2 regions of the Symbiobacterium terraclitae genome follow, and region 2 is predicted to be linked to the other one. Evidence: riboswitches for the same ligand, from Rfam matches in the RefSeq annotation. Region 2 holds a riboswitch; the other holds the start of a gene.
What was found. Region 2 has a riboswitch for glycine ahead of trxB (thioredoxin-disulfide reductase). Riboswitches for the same ligand answer to the same signal wherever they lie in the genome.
Positions count from the first base shown of each region.

Region 1 (11,440 bases), on a different contig from region 2:
CTTCGCGGCGACGATGTGCATCAGCGGGCCGCCCTGGATGCCCGGGAAGACCGCCTTGTCGATGTCCTTGGCGAACTCCTGCTTGCACAGGATGGCGCCGCCCCGCGGGCCCCGCAGGGTCTTGTGGGTGGTGGTGGTGACGATGTGGGCGTGCTCCACCGGGTTCGGGTAGTAGCCCGTGGCCGCCAGGCCGGCGAAGTGCGCCATGTCCACCATCAGCAGGGCGCCGACCTCATCGGCGATCTCCCGGAACCGCTTGAAGTCCAGCACCCGCGGATAGGCCGAGTAGCCCGCCACGATGATCTTCGGCCGGTGCTGCCGGGCCAGCTCCGCCACCGCGTCCATGTTGACCCGCTCCGTCTCGGGGTCCAGGCCGTAGGGGACGAAGTTGTAGGTCCTGCCGCTGAAGTTCACCGGCGAACCGTGGGTCAGGTGGCCGCCCTGGGCGAGGTTCATGCCCAGCACCGTGTCGCCGGGCTGCAGGAAGGCGAAGTAGACCGCCGTGTTGGCGTTGGCCCCCGAGTGGGGCTGCACGTTGGCGTGCTCGGCGCCGAAGGCCGCCTTCAGCCGCTCCCGGGCGATGTTCTCCACGACGTCCACGTACTCGCAGCCGCCGTAGTACCGCTTGCCGGGGTAGCCCTCCGCGTACTTGTTGGTCAGCACGCTGCCCGCAGCTTCAAGCACCGCCGTTGGTACGAAGTTCTCGGATGCGATCAGCTCGATGTTCCGCTGCTGCCGCTGGACCTCCTGCTGGATCACCGCATACACTTCCGGGTCGTACCGCTTCAGCGCGTCCATAACCGTGAGCCGCCCCCTGCACCTATTTTTTTATGTTCCAATTGTCACTTCCGTATTTCGTCGCGACAAGCGTTTCTGCCTCTTTTTCTTCTGCCAATGTGAGGGATCCGCTGGTCAACCTCAGGCCGAGGGCACGGGCGAAGCCGGCCGTGAAGGCGTCCCGGGCCTCCGCGTAGCCGACCTCCCGCCCCAGGGCCTCGCGGAGCGTGGTCGCCTTGCTCCGGAACCGGGCCATCAGCCGCTCGGCCGGCGCGCCCTCGGGCAGGCGCATCAGGCGGAAGAGCAGCGGTACGTCCACGTCCAGCAGGATCGACCCGTGCTGCAGGATCACGCCGTCCCGGCGGGTCTGGGCCGACCCGGCCAGCTTCCGGCCGCCGACCTGCAGCTCGTAGGCCGAGGCCGTGTCGAAGCAGGCGGTGTGGAAGCCGCCGGGGTCCGCCCGGCGCGGGTCGCGCTCGCCGCCGGAGAGCTCAGCCGCCACGCCCAGCTCGGCCAGGCCGGCCAGCAGCCCCCGGGAGATCTCGCGGTAGGTCTCGATCACCCCGCCGGGGAGCAGCTCCTCCCGCACCACCACGGAATAGGTCAGCTCCATGTGGTGGAAGATCAGCCGGCCGCCGGTGGGACGCCGCACGTAGCCGTAGCCGCTGGCCCGCACCGCGTCCAGGTCGACCTCCTTCAGCATCGACTGGAAGTAGCCGATGGAGACCGCCGGCGGCGCCCAGCCGTAGAAGCGCAGGGTCGGCGGTACCTCGCCCCGGGCGTGGGCCCGGGCGATGGCCTCGTCGATCGCCATGTTCTCCGGCCCCGGCCGGTGGCCGGTGTCCAGCAGCCGCCAGTTCTTCTCCGCCAACGCCATAGACCACGTCTCCGTTTCAGGGGGATCCCCTTCCGTCATGCTACGCAGCGGGGGACCGCCGGGATGCGCCCGCAGGGGCAACCGGCCGTTCCGCATGGAAACGGGGTGGGGCGTGCACGACAGCACCCCCACCCCGAGTCCTGACCAGCCATGCCTGGTCCCCTCCCGGGCCGGGAGGGTTACCGGATCAGCACTGCTCCCGCTTGTAGCGCAGGTTCGGCCGCCGGGCAGCCAGCGCCTCGTCCAGCCGCCCCACCGGGGTCTTGTGGGGCGCCGCCTTCACGTGCTCCGGGTTGGACCGGGCCTCGTCGTGGATGCGGATCATCGCGTCGATGAACCGGTCGAGGGTCGCCTTGTCCTCGGTCTCGGTCGGCTCGATCATCAGCGCCTCCTCCACGATCAGCGGGAAGTAGATCGTGGGCGGGTGCACGCCCTCGTCCAGCAGCCGCTTGGCCACGTCCAACGTCTTCACGCCGGTCTCCTGCTTGAGGGTCCGGGCCGCGAGGACGCACTCGTGCATGCAGTAGCGGTCCACGAACACGTCGTAGTACTTCTTCAGGTGCGCCATCACGTAGTTGGCGTTGAGGACCGCGTACTCCGAGACTTCCTTCAGCGCCGGGCCGTGGGCCAGCACGTAGGCGTAGGCCCTGACCACCACGCCGAAGTTGCCCCAGAAGGCGTGCAGCTTGCCGATGGACTGCGGGCGGTCCCAGTCCAGGACGTACCGGTCGCCCTGCTGCTCCACCACCGGCACCGGCAGGAAGGGCACCAGGTGGGACTTGACGCCCACCGGGCCGCTGCCGGGGCCGCCGCCGCCGTGCGGGGTCGAGAAGGTCTTGTGCAGGTTGATGTGGACGACGTCGAAGCCCATGTCGCCCGGCCGGGCATAGCCCATGATGGCGTTCAGGTTCGCGCCGTCGTAGTAGCAGAGCCCGCCCGCCTCGTGGACGATCTCGGTGATCTCCTTCACGTGCGGGTCGAAGAGCCCCAGGGTGGACGGGTTGGTCATCATCAGGGCGGCGGTCTTCGGGCCGACCGTCTGCCGCAGGGACTCGAGGTCGATGGAGCCGTCGGGCATCGACTTCACCGGGACCACCCGGTAGCCCGCCATGGCGGCGGTGGCCGGGTTGGTGCCGTGGGCCGAGTCTGGCACGATGACCTCGTTCCGCTCGCCCTCGCCCCGCGCCTCATGGTAGGCCCGGATCAGCAGGATGCCGGTCAGCTCGCCCTGGGCGCCGGCGGCGGGCTGGAAGGTCATCCGGTCCATGCCGGTGACCTCGCAGAGCCACCGCTCCAGGGTGTGCAGCAACTTCAGGTTGCCCTGCACCGTCTCGGCCGGCTGCATGGGGTGGGTGAGGGCGAAGCCCGGGATGCGGGCTGCCTCCTCGTTTACCTTCGGGTTGTACTTCATCGTGCAGGAGCCCAGGGGGTAGAAGTCCACGTCCACCCCGTGGTTGAGCCGGCTCAGCTGGGTGAAGTGGCGGACGACCTCGACCTCCGAGAGCTCGGGCAGGGCCGGGGGCACCTGGCGGAGCAGGTCCGCCGGAATCGCCTCGGAGATCTCCACGGCCGGCACGTCCGGCGCGGGGAACGTCACCGCCCGCTTGCCCGGGGTCGACTGTTCGAAGAGCAGCGGTACCAGGGCCATCCTACTTCACCTCCCCGAGCGCAGCCACGAGGCGGTCGATCTCCGCCCGGGTCCGCTTTTCGGTGACCGCCAGTGTGACGGCGCCGGCCGCCCCGTCCAGGAGCTCCGGATAGGCCGCACCGGCGTCGATGCCGCCCAGGATCTTGTGGCCCAGCAGGTGCCGGCTGACCGCCTGCGCCGGTGCGGGGGCGAGCACGGTGAACTCCTTGAAGAACGGTGCGCTGCCCGCCAGCCGCCAGCCGGGCAGGGCCGCGATCTGCTGCGCCGCGTAGTGCGCCTTCTGCAGCGAGAGGTTGGCCACCTCGCGCAGCCCCTCCTTGCCGACGAGGGCCAGGTAGACCGTGGCCGCCAGGGCGATGAGCGCCTGGTTGGTGCAGATGTTGGAGGTGGCCTTCTCGCGGCGGATGTGCTGCTCGCGCGCCTGCATGGTCAGCACGAAGCCGCGCTGGCCGCGGTTGTCCACCGTGGCGCCGGCGATGCGGCCGGGCATCTTGCGGGCGAAGCGCTCCCGGGTGGCCAGGATGCCCAGGTAGGGCCCGCCGTAGGAGAGGGGAACGCCGAGCCCCTGGCCCTCCGCGACGACGATGTCCGCGCCGTAGTGGCCCGGCGCCTCGAGCAGGCCCAGGGAGACCGGGTCGACGGCCACCACGAAGAGGCCGCTCATCCGGTGCACGATCGCCTCGATCTGCCGCACCTGCTCCAGGTAGCCCAGGTAGTTGGGGGTCTGCAGCAGCAGTCCGCCGACCTCGTCGGTCATCAGCGCCTCAAGGCGGTTCAGGTCCAGCGTCACGCCGTCCAGCGGCACCTCGATCAGCTCGACGCCGACGCCGTGCATGTAGGTCTCCACCACCCGCCGGTAGTGCGGGTGGACCGACCGGGCGACCAGGAGCTTCGACCGGCCGGTCTGGTTGACCACCATGCCGGCGGCCTCCGCCAGGGCCGAGGCGCCGTCGTACATGGAGGCATTGGAGAGGTCCATGCCGGTCAGCTCGCACATCAGGGACTGGTACTCGTAGATCGCCTGCAGCACGCCCTGGGAGATCTCAGGCTGGTACGGGGTGTAGGCCGTGAGGAACTCGCCGCGGCGGAGCACCGCGTCGACTGCGGCGGGCACGTAGTGGTCGTACGCGCCGCCGCCCAGGAAGCAGGCGTACTCCGCCGTGTCGGCGTTCTGCGCGGCCAGCTCCCGCAGGTGGGCCAGGATCTCCATCTCGGTCAGGGCCGGGGGCAGGTCCAGTGGCCGGTTCAGGCGTACCTCTGCCGGGATGTTGGCAGCGAAGAGCTCCTCGGTGGAACTGACGCCGATATCCCGCAGCATGGCCGCCTTGTCGGCCTGCGTAATCGGGATGTAGCGCATCTAGCCCTCCTTGGTGAACGCCTCGTAGCCCGCCGCGTCCAGCAGGCTGTCCAGCTCGGCCGGATTGGCGATCTCGATCTTCAGAATCCAGCCCTCGCCGTAGGGATCCTGGTTGATCAGCTCCGGCGAGCCCTCCAGCTTGGTGTTGACCTCGACCACCTTGCCGCTGACCGGGATGTACAGGTCGGAGACGGTCTTCACGCTCTCCACCACGCCGAACTGCTCGTTCTGCTTCAGCTCGCGGCCCACCTCGGGCAGCTCGACGAAGACCACGTCGCCCAGCTGGTCCTGGGCGAACCAGGTGATGCCCACCACGCCGACGTTGCCCTCAACCCGGATCCACTCGTGCTCCTTCGTGTACTTCAGATCCGCCGGAACGTTCGCCATCGTGCGCGTCCTCCTCGTGCCACGTTTTTCGACATGCCGCCTAGCGCTTGTGCGGCGAGCGGTAGAACGGGGTCTCGACGACCCGCGCCTTCAGCGCCCGGCCGCGGATGATGACCTCCACCTCGGTGCCCACTTCGCTGTGCTCCACGGGCACGTAGGCGAGGCCGATGTTCTTCTCCAGGGTGGGCGAGAAGCTGCCCGTGGTCACCTCGCCGACCGTCTGGCCGCCCACGGCCACCGGATAGCCCTGCCGGGGGATGCCGCGGTCGATCATCTCAATACCCACCAGCTTGCGGGTAAGCCCCCGCTCCTTGATCTGCGCCAGGGCCTCCCGCCCGATGAAGTCCACGCCCTTCTTCAGTTTCACGGCGAAGCCCAGGCCCGCCTCCAGCGGGTTGTGCTGGTCGCTGATCTCGTGGCCGTAGAGCGGAAGCTTGGCCTCAAACCGGAGCGTGTCCCGGGCGCCCAGGCCGCAGGGCAGGAGCCCCTCGTCCTCGCCCGCCTCCAGGAGCGCCTCCCAGAGGGCAGCAGCATCCCCGGCCTTCACGTAGATCTCGAAGCCGTCCTCGCCGGTGTAGCCCGTGCGGGAGAGCACCAGGGTCGGCACGCCGGCCACCGTCACGCCCATCTTGTGGGTGAACGGGGCCATCTCAGAGAGCACCGCACCCGGCGCCAACGGCTGGAGGATCTCCTCCGCCTTCGGCCCCTGCAGGGCGAGCAGGGCGATCTCGTCCGACCGGTTGACCAGCTCCAGGTTCCTGAGCCCAGCCCGCTCCCGGGCGACGTTGATCCACTCCCAGTCCTTCTGGGTGTTGCCGGCGTTGACCACCAGCCAGTACCGGTGCTCGCCGAGCCGGTAGACCAGGATATCGTCGACTACGGTGCCGTTCTCGTAGCACATCAGCGAGTACTGGACCTCGCCGACGGCAAGCTTCGCCGCGTTGTTGGTGCTGACCAGCTGGATCAGGTCAAGCGCCTGCGGACCCGAAATCTCGAACTCGCCCATGTGGGAGACGTCGAAGAGGCCGGCCGCCTGCCGGACGGCCCGGTGCTCCTCGATCACGCCGGCGTACTGCACCGGCATCTCCCAGCCGCCGAAGGGCACCATGCGCGCGCCGAGCTTCTGGTGCAACTCGTAGAGGGGCGTCCGCTTCAGTGATTCGTTCACCACCACACCTCGCTTTCACCTTGCTTAGTCTTACCAGCCAATGGGCGGCACTACTCCGCTTCCGGGGCGGCAAAAGGGGGACAGACCCGACACCCGGGCCCGTGCCCGCTGTGCGCCCTGTCCCCCGGAGGTTCAGAGTCCGTCCGGACCCGGTCGCCGCTGCCTGAGAGATTCTGCCCGCCCCCAGCCAGACCGGGCATTGCTCCTTCGGCGCCCTCCTCAGGGGAGGGTCTCTTCCGAGTCCATCATCCGTCTTTATGGGGATTGTCGGCAACAGTATTCCCTACGAAGACCCAAAAATCCTCCTCGGTGGACACCGCCAACCGGTCACCCGGACGGGTCTCCCCGGACGCCCCGGCGGGCAGCTCCAGCACCGCCCGCGCACCGGGAACCGCCGGGCTGATTCGCCACGGCGGGAACGACGCGAGGACGCGCAGGACCCGCCCTTCCCGGTCCAGGAAGAGCAGGTCGATCGGAAATCGCATGAAGTGGGTGTGCACCTGGCGGCAGGGCTCCAGCCAGAGCCCCTCGCCGGGGGCGAGGGCGGGGCGGAACATCAGGCCCAGGAGGCGCAAGCGAAAGGTATCAGCCCGGCGAATGCGGTCGCCCAGGACGAGGCCCCGGTTGAGGTTGCGGACAATCATCGTACGGCACACCCCATGGTCTCCCCTCTAGAGCCGCATGAGCCAGGCCTTCGGCTCGTACCGCGTCACGTCGTTCACCACTTCCGCCCGGATGGTGTTCACCACGGCCCAGACCTCCGTGACCCAGAAGGGCGCGTCGCGGATGGCGAAGCGCCGGTCTGCCTCGGAAGGGGCGTGGAGCGACAGGCGCCACTCGCTCTCCACCTGCCGCACCACCGCGGCGACGGTCCTGGTGGATTCGTCCACCCCCACAAGGTAGGTCGCGGCGGCGGAACCCTCCGGCGACCAGTCGACCTCCCCCGACCCGCTACGGCAACCAGCCGGGATGGGGACCACCTGTTCACGCCCGGTCGCCACGTGGCGGATGCGGACTGCCGCCCAGGGAGGCATGTCCGGTCCCCATCACCGGCGCAACAGGGCGAACCCGACCGCCATCGCTCCCGCAAGGCCGAAGGAGCTCAGGATGATGACGAAACGGTGGCGCGAGATCGTGTCATCCCGCACGCGGCACCAGATCCAGGCGAGCCACCCCGCCCCCAGGATGACGGGAATGTCCAGGGGAAACCCCCTGAGCGAGACCAGGTCCGGCCACAGTCCGTGAACCGCGAGGTCGGCCACCAGGAGCCAGGCCATCACCCTGTAGCCGAGGTTGCCTGCCGCGTTGTCGACGGCCACCGTGCGCTCATCAACATCGGGCTTTTTCATCACCTGTCACCTCCTCCAGGTAGAACAGTTCCGTAACCGCCTTCCCCAGGCAACGGGCCAGCACGAAGGCCAGGAGCGTGGAGGGGACGTACTGGCAGTTTTCGATGGCGCTGATGGTCTGCCGCGTGACGCCGGCCATGTCTGCCAGCTCCTGTTGCGACAGATGCTGCTCGATCCGCGCGGCGCGCAGGCGGTTGCGCAGTTCATACTTCGCCACGATCTCATCCTTCGCCACGATCTCATCACCCTTCGTGGCAATTGTACGAGAATCCAGCCGGAATGTAAAGTATACCGGACATAGTTCGGCAGAAAATCCCACTGACCTGGCGAACGAAGGGGTGTCCGGTCCACCCCTCCGCTCTCGTGGGCGGACCGGACCACACGCAGGCCCCGGTGAACTCAACAGACCCCGGGCACTCGGCGCTGGCGTGTCTGGCAGAACACCACACAGGCACCGGTATCAGCATCGCAACCTCCCGGCCGGCGTGATCAGACGAGGGCCGAGCACCGCGCGTGCTCGGCCCCCGTGCTTCCTACCCGCCGGGCCGCCAGATCGCCGGCTTGCCCAGGCTGCGCGCCCCGTCCCACTGAACCGTGACCACGCCGCCCGGCGGCACCTGCCAGTCCCAGAGGCCCGTGCCGGTCAGGTGGGCGAGCAGCGTGCGGATCACCCCGCCGTGCGTCACCACGACGGCGCCATCGCGCCGGGGAAGGGCTGCGAGGGCACGGCGGCGCAGCGACGATACGCTCTCCCCGCCGGGAGGAGACGCCCGCTCCGGGTCGGCCATCCAGGCCGCGAGCTCACCCGGCCACCGCCGGGCGATCTCATGGTGGGTCAGCCCGGAGAAGCGGCCGAAGTCGAGCTCCCGCAGCCGGGGGTCGGGCACAGGCGTAAGGCCCGTGGCCTCCCCGATGCGCCCGGCCGTCTGCAGGCACCGCTGGAGGTCGCTTGTGCGGATGCACGTGACGGGACACCGGCTCAGGTACCTGGCGGCCAGCCTGGCCTGGGCCTCCCCCGCCCTGCTCAGCGGGTGCTCCCCCCAGCCGATATAGCGCCCCTCGGCGTTGGCGGCCGTCTCTCCGTGGCGGACAAGGTACAGCGTGAACCTCACGGTCTGGCCACCTCCTCTGCGACGCGGCGCAGGTGGGCCACCAGCCGCTCGTGCTCCGCACGGGTGCGCACGGCCAGCCGCATGTGGAACGCGCTGAGCCCGGCGAAGGAGCGGCAGTCCCGGATGAGGATCCCCAGCGGCCCCAGGCGCTCCTGGATCTCATGTGCCGGAAGGGGGGCGCGCACCAGCACGAAGTTGGCCGATGGCGGGTAGACGACAAAGCCCGGCAGGCTGGCGAGTTCCCCGGCCAGGTAGGCCCGCTCCTCCCGCACCCAGCGCCGGGTGCGTGCCGCGTACTCCCGATCGTGCAGTGCCTCAAGCGCCGCGGCCTGGGCCGGGCCGCTCACGCTCCACGGATCCCGGGCCGCATCCAGCGCGGCCACCATCCACGGCGGGGCCACCGCGTAGCCCACGCGCAGGCCGGGCAGGGCGTAGAACTTCGTCAGGGAGCGGACGACGACAAGATTCCGCCGCTCCGCCACCCAGGGGATCACTGACCCCGCCTCGCCGGCGTCGGTCAGGTCGACGAACGCCTCGTCCACCAGCAGGGTCGCCCTGGTCCGCTCCGCCATCCGGAGCAACCCGGCCGGCGTGAACAGGTGGCCGGTGGGGTTGTGCGGATTGCAGACGATCCACCAGTCCCCACGCCCCACACCGGGCGGCGGCTCCGTGCGGTCGTGGGCGACGGGAACCGGGCGCGCCCCGGCAGCGCGCGCCGCCCGTTCGTACTCGGCAAAGCCCGGCTGCGGGACGGCCACCCGACACCCCCGTGCGAGCCGGAGCAGCAGATAGATCACCTCAGCCGCGCCGTTGCCCACCAGGACCATCGGCTCCTGCACCCTGTGTCGCCCGGCCAGGGCCGCCCGCAGGCGGCGGGCGAAGGGCTCGGGGTAGTGTGCGATGCCAGACAGGGCCCCCTGCGCGGCAGCGACCGCCCGGGGCGGCGGCCCCAGCGGGTTGATGTTGGCGCTGAAGTCGAGGAAGCCCCCGGACGGCTCGGCCCAGCGCGCCCGGGCCGCCTCGAGGTCCCCGCCGTGCAGGGGAGGCCTCTCGACCATCAACCCACCTCCCCCGCAGCCACGCCGAAGCAGGCCAGCGCGGCCAGCTCGGCCAGCTCGCAGAGCGCCCCGTAGGTGTCCCCCGTCTGGCCGCCGAGCCGCCGGGCCAGCCACCCTCCACAGCCGAAGCAGACCCCCAGCGCCGCCACCCATGCGCCCAGCCCCCGCAGCGCGGCGGTGAGGGCCCCCGACGGCGCAGCCGCGGCGAGGCCGTGCGGCAGGGTCAGTTCCGGCGCAGCCGCGGCCAGGACGCGCTGCAGCTCCACCGCAGCTGCAGGCAGGGCCAGAGCCAGCGCCAGCCCGCTGAGCAGGGCCGCAGCCGCCTGTGGCCGCCCCACGTGCCGGACATAGGCAGAGCCCAGTCCCCAGGAACGGGCCGGCGGCCATTGCACGGCCGCGAGCGGCATCACCATCCGCCCCAGGGCAGGGGCGACCAGCAACGCCGGGGCTGCCCGGCCCGGGTCCAGCTCCAGGAGGAGGGCGACCCGCAGCAGCAGGGCGAGCGCCCCGGCCGTCACCCCCATCGCCCCGACGCGGGAGTCCTTCATGATCTCGAGCATTCGCTCCCGGTCGCGGCCGGAGAGCACGCCGTCGGCAGTATCCATGAGGCCGTCCAGGTGGAGCGCCCCCGAGGCCCAGAGGCCGGCGCCGGCCGCCGCGACCGCCGCCACGGCCGGACCGAACAGCGCCCGCCCCGCCAGGTAGGCGACGAGGCCGGCGGCGCCCACCAGCAGCCCGACCAGCGGGAACAGGCCCGCTGCCCGGCCGAGGTCCCGCATGGGGTCGTCAGTGACCACGCGGCCTGTCGGAAACCGGGTGAGAAACGCAAGTGCGATGCGCACCAGGCCACCTCCTACGCAATCTTCCACAGCGCCAGGGCTCCCAGGCCGGTCCCCAGCACCGTCGCCAGCCACATCCACCGCACCGCGCGGGGGATGTCCTCCGGCTCCAGCGGACGGCGCGGGTCGCCCATGTAGGCCCGCCGCTCGGGCACCCCGCCGTAGGAATTGAGCCCGCCCAGCCGCACCCCGAGCAGGCCGGCCATCGCCGCCTCGGGCCAGCCGCTGTTGGGGCTGGGGTGCAGCCGGGCGTCCCGCAGGGCGATGCCGAGCGCACCCGGCGAGAGCCCTGCCAGTGCGAGCAGCAGGGCGCTCAGCCGGGCCGGCGCCAGGTTCGCCAGGGCGTCCAGCCGGGCGGAGGCCCAGCCGAACTCCCGGTACCGCTCGTCCCGGTGGCCCACCATGGAGTCCAGGGTGTTGACCGCCTTGTAGGCCATGGCCAGCGGCGCACCGCCGATCAGCCCCCAGAAGAGCGGTGCGATCACCCCGTCGCAGGTGGACTCCGCCACGGTCTCCACCGCCGCCCGGGTGACCTCGACGGCGTCCAGCGCCTCGGTGTCCCGCCCCACGATCAGCCCCACCCGCCGCCTCGCCCCGGCCAGATCCCCTGCCCCCAGGGGCCGGTAGACCGCCAGGGCGTGCTCGGCCAGAGAGCGGGCGGCCAGGCACGTGCTGAACAGCCAGGCCTCCGCGGCCAGCCCGAGCCAGGGGTGTACGCCGGCGGCCAGGCGGATGAGGAGCCAGGTGCATCCCCAGGAGGCCAGCGGCAGCAGCAGGGCGAGGACCGTCCCGCCAGCCCTGAGCGGCAGCCGCGTGGAGCGCAGCCACCGCTCGCCCGGGCGGACAACCCGGCCCATCAGCACCACCG
Region 1 is NZ_JAGGLG010000013.1:12,076-23,515, forward strand. Features, by position in the region: gene J2Z79_RS09040 (serine hydroxymethyltransferase) at 1-798, opposite strand, end outside; gene J2Z79_RS09045 (lipoate--protein ligase family protein) at 821-1,654, opposite strand; gene gcvPB (aminomethyl-transferring glycine dehydrogenase subunit GcvPB) at 1,842-3,302, opposite strand; gene gcvPA (aminomethyl-transferring glycine dehydrogenase subunit GcvPA) at 3,304-4,659, opposite strand; gene gcvH (glycine cleavage system protein GcvH) at 4,660-5,046, opposite strand; gene gcvT (glycine cleavage system aminomethyltransferase GcvT) at 5,087-6,214, opposite strand; glycine riboswitch at 6,355-6,463, opposite strand; gene J2Z79_RS09070 (DUF192 domain-containing protein) at 6,460-6,858, opposite strand; gene J2Z79_RS09075 (hypothetical protein) at 6,886-7,248, opposite strand; gene J2Z79_RS09080 (hypothetical protein) at 7,261-7,563, opposite strand; gene J2Z79_RS09085 (helix-turn-helix transcriptional regulator) at 7,544-7,798, opposite strand; gene J2Z79_RS09090 (histidine phosphatase family protein) at 8,097-8,675, opposite strand; gene cobD (threonine-phosphate decarboxylase CobD) at 8,672-9,733, opposite strand; gene J2Z79_RS09100 (adenosylcobinamide-GDP ribazoletransferase) at 9,733-10,575, opposite strand; gene cbiB (adenosylcobinamide-phosphate synthase CbiB) at 10,587-11,440, opposite strand, start outside.
Region 1: another riboswitch for glycine. It lies ahead of gcvT (glycine cleavage system aminomethyltransferase GcvT); the one in region 2 lies ahead of trxB (thioredoxin-disulfide reductase).

Region 2 (11,440 bases):
ATCGAAGACCAAAGTGTGCGCAATAGTGAAACCCGTAACAGCGAGGAGGCAGGGACGTGCACGCACGGCCGCGCATGCGCAGGAGGAGGAGCAGGGCCCGGCGGGCGCTGCTGATCGCGGTGGTGATCCTGGTCGCACTGGTGCTGGTGGGACTCGCGGCGATACCCCCGTACATCATGGGCCCGATGATCGACGGGCACGTGGACTTCACGCGGACCTATGCGGCAGAGGAGTTCGGCATCGCGGCCGAGCGGGTCGACCTCACCACCCAGGACGGCCTCCGCATCGCCGCCTACGAGGTGCGGCAGCCAAACCCCAAGGCCGTGCTCATCTTCCTCTCCGGCATCCAGAACCCGTCGGTCACGGCCTTCTTCGGCCACGCCCGGTGGCTGGGGGAGCACGGGTACGCCTCCCTGCTCGTCGAGATGCGTGCGCACGGCGAGAGCGAGGGCCAGCTGATCACCCTCGGGCACAGGGAGCACCTGGACGTCCGGGCGGCCGTGGACCACATCCGCACCAGCGGCGCGTACGACGGCGTGCCCATCGTCGTCTACGGCCTCTCCATGGGCGGCGCCACCGCCATCAACGCGGCGGGCGAGATCCCCGAGATCGCAGGCGTGATCAGCATGTCGGCCTTCTCGTCGTGGCCAGACGTGTTCGCGGACAACATGCGCCTCCAGGGGGCGCCCTCCTGGCTGGCCGAGGCGGAGAGGCCGTTCGTGGCGGCCTACACCGCGCTCAAGTCCGGCCTCGCCACCGCGGGCGTCACGCCTCTCCGGGAGATCGCGAAGCTGGGCGAGCGGCCGGCGCTCCTCATCCACTCCACGGGCGACAGCCAGGTGCCCTTCGCCAGCTTCGAGCGGCTGGTGGCCAACGCCCCGGGGCACGTGGAGACCTGGGTGGTCGACGGCGACCGCCACCTCATCATCGACGACTACGAGCGCCCCGAGCGCGATGGCGCGTATGCCGCGACGATCCTGGGCTTCCTGGAGCGCCACTGGGGTGGTGAATAGCGCCTCCGCGGCGGTAGGCCATGCGGTATCGGAGGGGACCTGCGAGCGTGTTCGCAGGTCCCCTCACAGCGTTCATGCAGTTGCCACAAATCGACTACGCCTCGTCTTCAGCCTCCGTCGTCGCCGCCACGGGCACCGGCTCGGGCTCCGGCACCTCCGCGGTGATCTCGGCCACCTTGGTGTCGAGGCCCGGGATCTTCTTCATCAGGTCCTGGATCGAGAGGCCGGTCAGCCCCTCCAGCACCGTCGGGGCGGTGGCCACCAGCTTGGCGATGTCGCCCATGAACTTGTTGACGCCCACCTCGGCCCCCTGGCCCTGGGAGAGGATCGTGACCTTGTCGATGCGGGACAGCGGCTCGGCGGCGGCCCGCATCAGCTCGGGCAGCACGGGCATCAGCTTGTCGAGGATGGCGGCCTGGCCGTACTCCTTGTACGCCTCGGCCTTGATGCGCATGGCCTCGGCCTCCGCCCGGCCCTTGGCCAGGATGACGTCGGCCTCGGCAAGGCCCTTCTGCTTCACGACCTCGGCCTCGGCCTCACCGGACATCCGGATGGCCTTCGCCTGGGCCTCGGCCTCGATCTCCATCTTGCGGGCCTGGGCCTGCGCCAGGGCCTCCTGCTTCTGCCGCTCGATCTCGGCCTGCTTCAGCACGGTGGCGATGAGCTCCTTCTCACGCCGCAGGATCTCGGCCTCCTGGACCTTGACCTGCTCCTGGCGCTCCACCTGCTGCACGCGGACCTGCTCGGCGATGACCTTCTGCTGCATCACGTTGGCCTCGATGTCGTAGGCCTTGTCGGCCGCGGCCTGGGCGCGCTTGGTCTCGGCCTCGAACGCCGCCCGCTTCAGGTTGAGGTCGCGCTGCGCCTCGGCCTGCTTGGCCAGCGACTCGGACTGGGCCAGGACGGTCTCCTGCTCGGCCTTCGCCTTGGCGATGGCCGCCTCGCGCATGGCCTCGGCCCGCTTGATCTCGGTGTCGCGCAGCGCTTCGGCCGCGGCGATCTCGGCGGCCCGCTTGATGCGCTCGGTATCCGGCCGGCCCATGTTGTTAATGTAATCATTCTTGTCCTTGATTTCCTTGACGGTGAAGGAGATGACCTCGAGGCCCATCTTGGCCATGTCGTCGGCCACGTTGGCCCGCATGCGGTCGGCCACCATCTCCGGCTCCTTGACGATCTGCTCGACCGTCAGCTGGCCGATGATGCCCCGCAGGTGGCCCTCCATCACCAGCTTCAGGATCTCGTGCTGCTCCTTGGTCGACTTGGAGAGGAACTGCTCGGCCGCCGTGAGGATCGAATCGGTGTCAGACTTGACCTTGATCTGCGCCACGGCCTCGACCGTGACGGAGACGCCCTGTACGGTGTAGAAGTCCTGCTGCGGTACGACGTCGAACGACATGAGCTCCAGCGAGAGCTCCTGCGCGGACTGGATCAGCGGCCACACGACCAGGCCGCCGCCCTTGGTGACGCGCGGACCGCCGAAGCCGTAGACGATGAGTGCCCGGTTGGGCGGAACCTTCCGGTACATCGAGGCCAGCAGGCCCAGGAGGAGCAGGATCCCGACGACGGTCAGGCCAGCGTAGATGAGAGGACCCATCCGATCTCAAACCCCCTTACTGTCGTTCCTGTTTCATGAACTCACGCCATGGCTGGACGTAGGCAACGCCCCGCTCATAGCGAAGGATCACGACCTCTTCGCCCTTCGGGATCGGGCGCCCGTCCACCGAGCGGGCCGCCGAGACCATGCGGGAGTTGTGCTGCTTGTAGACGATCTCGCCGGTACCGCCCTCCCGGATCGGCACCGTCAGCCTGCCGACGATGCCCGTGTAGCTGGTGGGCGGGAGGGGGCGCTCGCCCCGCACCAGGAAGCGCTGGAAGCGGTAGATCAGCCAGCCGGTGCCGAAGGCCCCGGCCGCGGCTCCGGCCAGGGAGAGCAGCAGGCCCGGCGCACCCAGCGAGGAGATCAGGTAGCCCACGCCGCCGAAGCCCATCAGCGCTGCGACGAGGGTCTGGAAGTTGATCGGCGAGATGGCCGTGGCCTTGCCGACGGCGCCGTCGTGGGCAGCCACCAGGTCCCCGCCGGCGGAGAGATCGCCGCCGGCAGAGAGGTCGCCCGCCGCCGCAAGGTCCCCGCCGTGGGAGACGTCGCCGGCGTCGCCACCCAGGTCCAGGAACCCGAGGACCGCGGAGACCAGCGTCAGGCCGAACCCAACGTAGAAAGTATAAAGGAAGACCGGGGTCACGAGGCCACACCTCCTCAGAAACGGCTGGTGCTGTCTCCGTCTATAAGACCCACGTGGGGTCGGGTTTGGTTCTGAATCAAGCCAGTCTCTTGGCACTTACGCTTGCCTCTTCCGAAAGGCCGTCGCCCGGTATGGCACGTTTCGGGGCAACGCCGCGCATCCTAACGGAGGACGCGCAGACTCACGGGGGAGGAAGTGCCATGTCGAAGATCGTGCTGGTCGGCTGCGGTCAGGTGGGGGCCACCTTCGCCTACACGGTGCTGCTCAAGGGGCTCACCAACGAGCTGGTCGTGATCGACAGCAACAAGGAAAAGGCGCTGGGCGACGTGCTGGACCTGAACCACGGCCTCATGCTCGCCCACCCGATGAAGATCGGCGTGGGCGACTACCCCGACTGCGCCGACGCCGACCTGATCGTCATCTCCGCCGGGGTCGCCCAGCGGCCGGGCGAGACCCGCATCGACCTCATGTCCCGGAACGTGGCCGTCTTCGACGAGATCATCTCCCAGGTCACCCGCTACAACCGGGACGGCATCCTGCTCATCGCGACCAACCCGGTGGACATCCTGACCCAGGTGGCCCTCAAGCTGTCCGGCTGGCCTGCGCACCGGGTCATCGGCTCGGGGACGCTGCTGGACAGTTCGCGCCTGCGGTACCTGATGGCCAGCCGGCTGGGCGTCGACCCGCGGTCGGTCCACGGCATGGTCATCGGGGAGCACGGCGACAGCGAGATCGCCGTCTGGTCGGCGGCCAGCGTGGGCGGGGTCCCGATCGACAGCCCCGAGGCCGGAGCGCGCTGGCACCTGTCGCCCGAGGAGCGGGCCGAGATCTACGAGGAGACCCGCACCGCCGCTTACCAGATCATCGCCGCCAAGGGGGCGACCTACTACGCCATCGCCCTCGCGCTGGCGCGCATCTGCGAGGCGGTCCTGCGGGACCAGAAGTCCATCCTGCCGGTCTCCACCTACCTGCAGGACTACCACGGCATCGACGGGCTCTGCCTGGGCGTTCCCGCCGTGGTGGGACGCCGGGGGGTCGAGGAGGTGGTCCGCATCCCGCTCACGGCCGAAGAGGAGCGGCAGCTGCAGGCCTCTGCCGCCAAGCTGCGCCAGTTCCTGGACGAGATCGGATTCTGAGCGCGCTTGCCAGAATATGCGAGATGGGTATTGCACAACGGCTCGATCTGCTATACTGTTATCTAGAATATTTCTCGCTGCCGGAGGTGAAAGCCATGACCCCGGCCAGGGACGAAATCGTCGATGTTCAGCAGGAGGATACCTTCACGGCGGGGCTGCGCGCTGCGGGTTTGAAGCTGACTTCCCAGCGCACCGCGATCTGCAAGGCACTGGCGGGCATGGCGGGTGAGATCCACCCCACCGTGCAGGAGATCTTCGAGGCGGCCCGCCGGTACCACCCTGGCGTCAGCCTGGCCACGGTCTACAACACGCTCGCGGTCCTGAAGGAGCGCGGGCTGCTCTACGAGCTCGGGCCGGATGCGACCGGCGCCGTCCACTACGAACTGGACGTCGATACACACATCAACGTCGTCTGCATCCGCTGCAAGAACGTGATCGACCTGCCGCACGTCTCCACGGGCATGGAGGAGACGGTGGCCCGGCAGACCGGCTTCCAGTTGATCGGGGCCCAGATGCTCTACTACGGCATCTGCCCCGCCTGCGCCCCGAAGGAAACCGCCCAGTAGGCACAAAGCGGACAGCCGCCACGGCACAGCGCCGTGGCGGTTTTTTTACTATGGAATGTCGGATTATCTGTTGCCAAACCCGGGTGCCTGAGTTAGAATGATTCTAGTTTAGAACAGTTCTAATCCGGGAGGTGGCTCGGTGGTGCAGGCGAACAAGGACTGGCTGGACGACGGGCTGCGGCCGCTGGTCACGGCGACCGCCTTGAGCGGGATCTTTCTGGCTGTGGGTTGGATCCTGGAGCACCGGGCACCGGGCCTGCACGCCTGGTCCGCGGCGCTCTACGCGACCGCGTACGCGACCGGCGGCTACCTGCGGCTGAAGGACGGGCTGGCCGCCCTGCGGCGGGGCAGCCTGAACATCGATATGCTGATGGTTCTGGGCGCGATGGGCGCCGCCGCCCTGGGGCGCTGGAGCGAGGGCGCGGTGCTGATCTTCCTCTTCGCCCTGTCCAACGCGCTGGAGGAGTTCGCATCGGGGAAGACCCGGCGGGCGATCGAGTCGCTGGTCACCCTGCGGCCGGAGCAGGCGCTCGTGCGGCAGGAGGACGGGGCCGAGCGGATGGTGCCGCTGGAGCAGGTGCAGACGGGCGACCTGGTGGTGGTGCGGCCCGGCGAGCGGCTGGGCGTGGACGGCGTGGTGGTGGACGGCCGCTCGGCGGTCGACCAGGCGGCCATCACCGGCGAGTCGGTGCCCGTCGCCAAGGAGGCGGGATCCCGGGTCTACGCCGGCAGCCTCAACACCACCGGGAGCCTCCTGGTCCGGGTGATGAAGCCGGCGTCGGAATCGACCCTCGCCCGGGTCATCCGGCTGGTGGAGCAGGCGCAGGAGCAGAAGGCCAAAGTGCAGCGGGCCGTGGACTGGATCGACCGCTACTACACGCTGATCGTGGTGGGCGTGGCGCTGGCCGCATGGACGCTGCCGCCGCTGCTGGCGGGGTGGACATGGTCCGACAGCTTCTACCTGGCCATGCAGCTGCTCGTGGTCATGTCGCCCTGCGCGCTGGTGATCGCCACGCCCGCCGCGCTGCTCTCCGGCATCGCCGCCGGCGCCCGGCAGGGGATCCTGTTCAAGGGCGGCATCCACCTGGAGCAGGCGGGGGCAATCCGGGTCGTCGCCTTCGACAAGACCGGCACCCTCACCGAGGGCCGGCCGCGGCTCACCGCGCTCCACCCGGCGGAGGGCGTCTCCGAGGCGGAGCTGCTGCGCCTGGCCGCCGCGGCCGAGCTGCGCTCCGGCCACCCGCTGGCCCGGGCCATCGTTGCGGCCGCCCGGCAAAGGTGCGGCGCCCTGCCCCAGCCCGAGCAGGTGGAGGAGCAGCCGGGCCTGGGGATCGCAGCCACGGTGGAGGGCCGGCGGGTGCTGGTGGGCAGCAGGCGCCTGGTGGAGCAGACCGCTGACGGGCGGCTGCTCAGGCAGGCGGAGCAGGTGGAGGAGCAGGGGGAGACGGCGATCCTGGTCGTGGCGGACGGCGAGCCGCTGGGCGTCCTCTCCGTCGCCGACCAGATCCGCCCCCAGGCCCGCGCCGCAATCGCCGCCCTCCGGGCGCAGGGCATCGAGCGGGTGGTCATGCTGACCGGCGACAACGAGCGGGTGGCCGCGGCCGTGGCGGCTCAGGCCGGCGTCGACGAGTACCGCGCCGCGCTGCTGCCGGCCGACAAGCTGCAGGCCATCGCGGAGCTGGAGCGGCAGTACGGCCCCGTGGCCATGGTGGGCGACGGCATCAACGACGCGCCGGCCCTCGCCCGGGCGACGCTGGGCGTGGCCATGGGCGGCGCCGGCAACGACGCCGCGCTGGAGAGCGCAGACGTGGTGCTGATGGCCGACGACCTGGCGCGCCTGCCAGACGCTTTCCGCCTGGGCCGCCGGACCCGGCAGGTGGTCGCGCAGAACCTGGGTCTCGCCACGGCCGTGATTATCGTCCTGGCGGCGACGAGCCTCCTGGGTGCGCTCACCCTGCCGCTGGCGGTGGTGGGCCACGAGGGCTCGACGATCCTGGTGGCCGTCAACGGCATGCGGCTCCTGCTCTCGGGCCGGCGGCGGAGCCTCCCCACACCCCTGCCGGGGGTGGAGCAGGCGCGGGGGATCTGAATCTCCCGGCAATCTGCACCACCCCTATTGCATACTTATACATGACGAAGTATAATCATGCACCAAGAGCAGGGGTACTGATGAGGAGGCGCCGGAAGCATGGCGAAGAAGAAGTGCGTGCTGGCCTATTCAGGCGGGCTGGATACCTCGGTTGCGATCCACTGGATCAAGGAGAATTACGACGCTGACGTGGTCGCCCTGGCGCTCGACCTGGGTGCCAACGACAAGGACCTGGAGTTCATCAGGCAGAAGGCGCTCTCCATCGGTGCGGTGAAGAGCTACGTCCACGACGCCAAGCGGGAGTTCGCCTACGACTTCATCCTCCCGACGCTGCAGGCCAACGCCTGCTACGAGTCCAAGTACTATCTCTCCGCCGCGCTCTCCCGCCCGCTGATCTCCAGGAAGCTGGTGGAGATCGCCGAGCAGGAGGGAGCCGACTTCGTCGCCCACGGCTGCACCGGCAAGGGCAACGACCAGGTCCGGTTCGAGGTCTCGGTGGCCGCGCTCAACCCGAGCATCCAGGTGCTGGCGCCGGTCCGGGAGTGGGGCTGGAGCCGGGAGGAGGAGATCGACTACGCCCTGAAGCACGACATCCCGGTGCCGGTGGGCAAGGAGAACCCCTTCTCCATCGACGTCAACCTCTGGGGCCGCTCCTGCGAGGCCGGCGTGCTGGAGGACCCGTGGGCCGAGGCGCCCGAGGAGGCCTTCGAGTGGACGGTCAACCCCGCACAGGCCCCTGACGAGCCGGAGTACGTCGAGATCGGCTTCGAGCAGGGCGTGCCGGTCTCGCTCAACGGCGAGGCCATGGACCTGGTGACGCTGATCGAGAAGCTCCACGCCATCGCCGGCGCGCACGGCGTGGGCCGGATCGACCACGTGGAGAACCGGCTGGTGGGCATCAAGTCGCGCGAGGTCTACGAGATGCCCGCCGCGACCGTGCTCACCCTGGCCCACAAGGAGCTGGAGACCATCACCCTGCCCCGGGAGCTGCACCACTTCAAGCTGGGCCTCGAGCAGAAGTACGCCGAGCTCGTCTACTTCGGCCTCTGGTTCCACCCGCTCAAGGAGGCGCTCGACGCCTTCATCAAGAAGTCGCAGGAGACGGTGACCGGAAAGGTGCGGGTGAAGCTCTTCAAGGGCACGGCCTTCTGCGTCGGGCGCACCTCACCCTACACCCTGTACTCCTACGACCTCGCCACCTACGACAAGGCCGACAAGTTTGACCACAAGGCGGCCAAGGGCTTCATCGACATCTTCGGGCTGCCCACCAAAGTCTACGCCGCTGTACAGAAGAAGCACGAAGCAGGAGCATAGCCAGGCAGGCGCCGCCCCCTCCCGGGGGCGGCGTCGGGTTGAAGGCGGAGGCCACCCCTAAGGCCGCCCGGCAGCCCGCCGAGGGCGCCCTGCCTCGTCCGGGCAGGAAAGCGCCGTCCGGAGGCGAACTGGAAAGGGATGGGCACGACCCGGCAGCCGAGAGAGGAGGGGGACCGGTGGCCCGCGTCTACTACAGGCTCGTGCTCACGGCGCTCTGCGCGCTGGCGGCCTACGTTGCACCGGTTCACACCCTCCGCTACCCCTACCACCTGCCCTACTTTGCGGGCGGGCTGGTGGCGGCGCTGCTGGCCTGGTCCTTCCTGCAGCTGGCGATCATGCTGGAGCCCGAGGTGAAGCCGGGCGTCCAGTTCATCATCGGCGCCGGCTTCGCCGTCATCTCCTGGGCCCACGTCTCGATGGTCTCCGTCCTTCACGTCATCCCGCAGGTGATCCGGGCCGGCCGCCTGCTCGACACCTTCGATCCCATCTGGATCCTGGCCGGGCTCTCGCCGCTGGTGGTGCCGACCGCCGCCATCGCCCTCCGGCTGGCCGGCCACCCGATCCTGCCAGCGCTGGCCGCATCGCTCTTCCGCTTCTCGGTGCCGCTGGGCTTTCTCAGCCTGATCCCCCGCTGGCTCAACATGCCGAAGCAGTTCCGCTGGCTCTTCCTCTTCACCGGGGTGATGTTCCTGGTGCTCGACGGCCTGGGCTTCACCGCGCGCCCCGGGCGTGAGCGCGGCACGTGACCTTTGGTATCACCCCCTGCCCGCAAACGAGCCATTCCAATGAAGCCAACGGGTCAGTTGACCGACAATTTTCCAACGTATAACCTGAAAGTGAAGTAAATATATGCTCGGGGTCAGCGGCGGGAGAGACTTCCCTCCGGGAAGCGCCGAAGGAGCAAGCCGGCATCGGGTCGGGTTGCCGGTGAAACTCTCAGGCATCAGGACCGTTGCTGGGCGCGCTGCGCAACCCCCCCTCTGGAGAGCCGCCTGCGTGCGGCACCGAAGGAGCAAGGCCTCCCGCAGGGCCAAACTCTCAGGTCAGGGAGACAGGGGAACGACCATCTGATTGGTCGTTCCCTTTTTCACATGGATGGGAATGCAGCATCGATGGGGGAGGAGTACCATGGCTGATCGCTACGATCTCGTCATCGTCGGCGGCGGACCCGCAGGCCTCACCGCAGCCATCTACGGCGCCCGGGCCCGGATGAAGACCCTGCTGATCGAGAAGGGGCGGACGGGCGGCCAGGCCGCGTCCACCGAGGAGGTGGAGAACTACCCCGGGGCCGGCCGCACCACGGGGCCCGCGCTGATGCAGCAGTTCCGGGCCCACGCCGAGTCGCTGGGCGCCACCATCGTGCGGGCTGACGTCGCCGCGCTGGAGCTCGACCGGCCCATCAAGACGATTCGCACCCGCAAGGGCGACGAGTACGAGGCCCGGGCGGTCATCCTCGCCCCCGGCGCCGAGCCCCGCATGCTGGGCGTAAAGGGCGAGGGGCGGTTCCGGGGCAAGGGCGTCTCCTACTGCGCCACCTGCGATGCCGACTTCTACACCGACCTGGACGTGGTCGTGGTCGGCAACGGCGACGCGGCGGTGGAGGAGGCCATCTACCTGACGAAGTTCGCCAGCAGCGTCACGCTGATCTGCATCCACCCCGAGGGCACCATGGACGCCAACAAGGCCGCCCAGGAGCGGCTCTTCGCCACCCCCAAGATCAAGGTCATCTGGCAGAGCGTGGTGGAGGAGATCCAGGGCGACGAGATCGTCACCGGCGTGCTGCTCCGGAACCTGGCCACCGGTGAGCAGACGGTCCTGCCCTGCGACGGCGTGTTCATCTTCGTGGGCACCGTGCCGCGCACCGAGTTCCTCAAGGGCACCGGCGTCGAGCTGGACGGCCGGGGCTACATCATCGCCGACCCGGACACGATGGCCACCAGCATCGACGGCGTGTACGTCGCGGGCGACGCCCGCCGCAAGTGGCTCCGGCAGATCGTCACCGCCGCCGCGGACGGCGCCATCGCCGCATGCGCCGCTGAGAAGTTCCTGGCCGAGGAGGAGCAGGTGAACCGCGACCTCCTGGAGCCGGAGGAGCCGGTGCTGGCCGTCTTCTGGAGCCCCGCTGTCCCGCTCTCCATCGAGGTGCTGCGGCAGGCGGAGCAGGTGGTCGCCGGTCTGGGCGGCCAGATGCGCCTCGCCCGCATCGACTGCTACAAGTCGGCCCGCACGGCCAACCGGCTGGGCGTGAGCGACGTGCCTGCCATCATGCTCTTCCACAAGGGTATCCCCCTGGCCACCCTGACGGAGGACTTCAACCATCTGGCCGAGTGGGTGGAGGGACACATACCGGCAAGGACCTGACAAGACCTGCGACGACGGAGGTGAGAGACGGATGCTGGAGGTGAACAAGGAGACGTTTGAGCAGGAGGTGCTCCAGGCCCCGGGGGCGGTGGTCGTGGACTGGTGGAGCCCCAAGTGCGAGCCCTGCTGCGAGCTGCTGCCCGAGGTGGAGCGGATGGCCGCGGCCTACGGCGACCGGGTGAAGTTCGCCAAGGTCAACGTGCTGGAGAACCGGCGGCTGGCCATCAGCCAGCGGGTTCTGGGCCTGCCGACGTTCCAGTTCTACCGCGACGGCCAGAAGGTGGCGGAGTTGGCGGGCGCCGAGGCCTGCACGGCGGAGGCGATCGAAGCGGAGCTGAAACGGCTGGTGTGAGGAGGCTGGAAGTATGAAGCTGGAACTGGGCCGCATCCACATCCGCCATGTGCGCTTCGGCAGCGCCACACGGGTGGAGGGCGGCGTCCTCACCGTCAACCGGGACGAGCTGACCGCCCTGCTGCTGCAGGACGAGCGGCTGACCGCCGTGGAGCTGGACATCGCCCGACCGGGCGAGTCGGTGCGGATCATCCCGGTGAAGGACGTCATCGAGCCACGGGTCAAGGTCTCCGGCCCCGGCGGGGTCTTCCCCGGCTTCACCAGCAAGGTGGAGACCGTGGGGGAGGGCCGCACGCACGTGCTGAAGGGCTGCGCCGTCGTGACCACCGGCAAGATCGTCGGCTTCCAGGAGGGGCTGATCGACATGTC
Region 2 is NZ_JAGGLG010000028.1:5,487-16,926, forward strand. Features, by position in the region: gene J2Z79_RS14085 (alpha/beta hydrolase) at 57-1,013, shown strand; gene J2Z79_RS14090 (flotillin family protein) at 1,108-2,607, opposite strand; gene J2Z79_RS14095 (hypothetical protein) at 2,624-3,253, opposite strand; gene J2Z79_RS14100 (L-lactate dehydrogenase) at 3,454-4,389, shown strand; gene J2Z79_RS14105 (Fur family transcriptional regulator) at 4,485-4,955, shown strand; gene J2Z79_RS14110 (heavy metal translocating P-type ATPase) at 5,095-7,044, shown strand; gene J2Z79_RS14115 (argininosuccinate synthase) at 7,144-8,358, shown strand; gene J2Z79_RS14120 (hypothetical protein) at 8,535-9,104, shown strand; glycine riboswitch at 9,215-9,320, shown strand; glycine riboswitch at 9,329-9,423, shown strand; gene trxB (thioredoxin-disulfide reductase) at 9,487-10,719, shown strand; gene trxA (thioredoxin TrxA) at 10,751-11,071, shown strand; gene J2Z79_RS14135 (glycine/sarcosine/betaine reductase component B subunit) at 11,085-11,440, shown strand, end outside.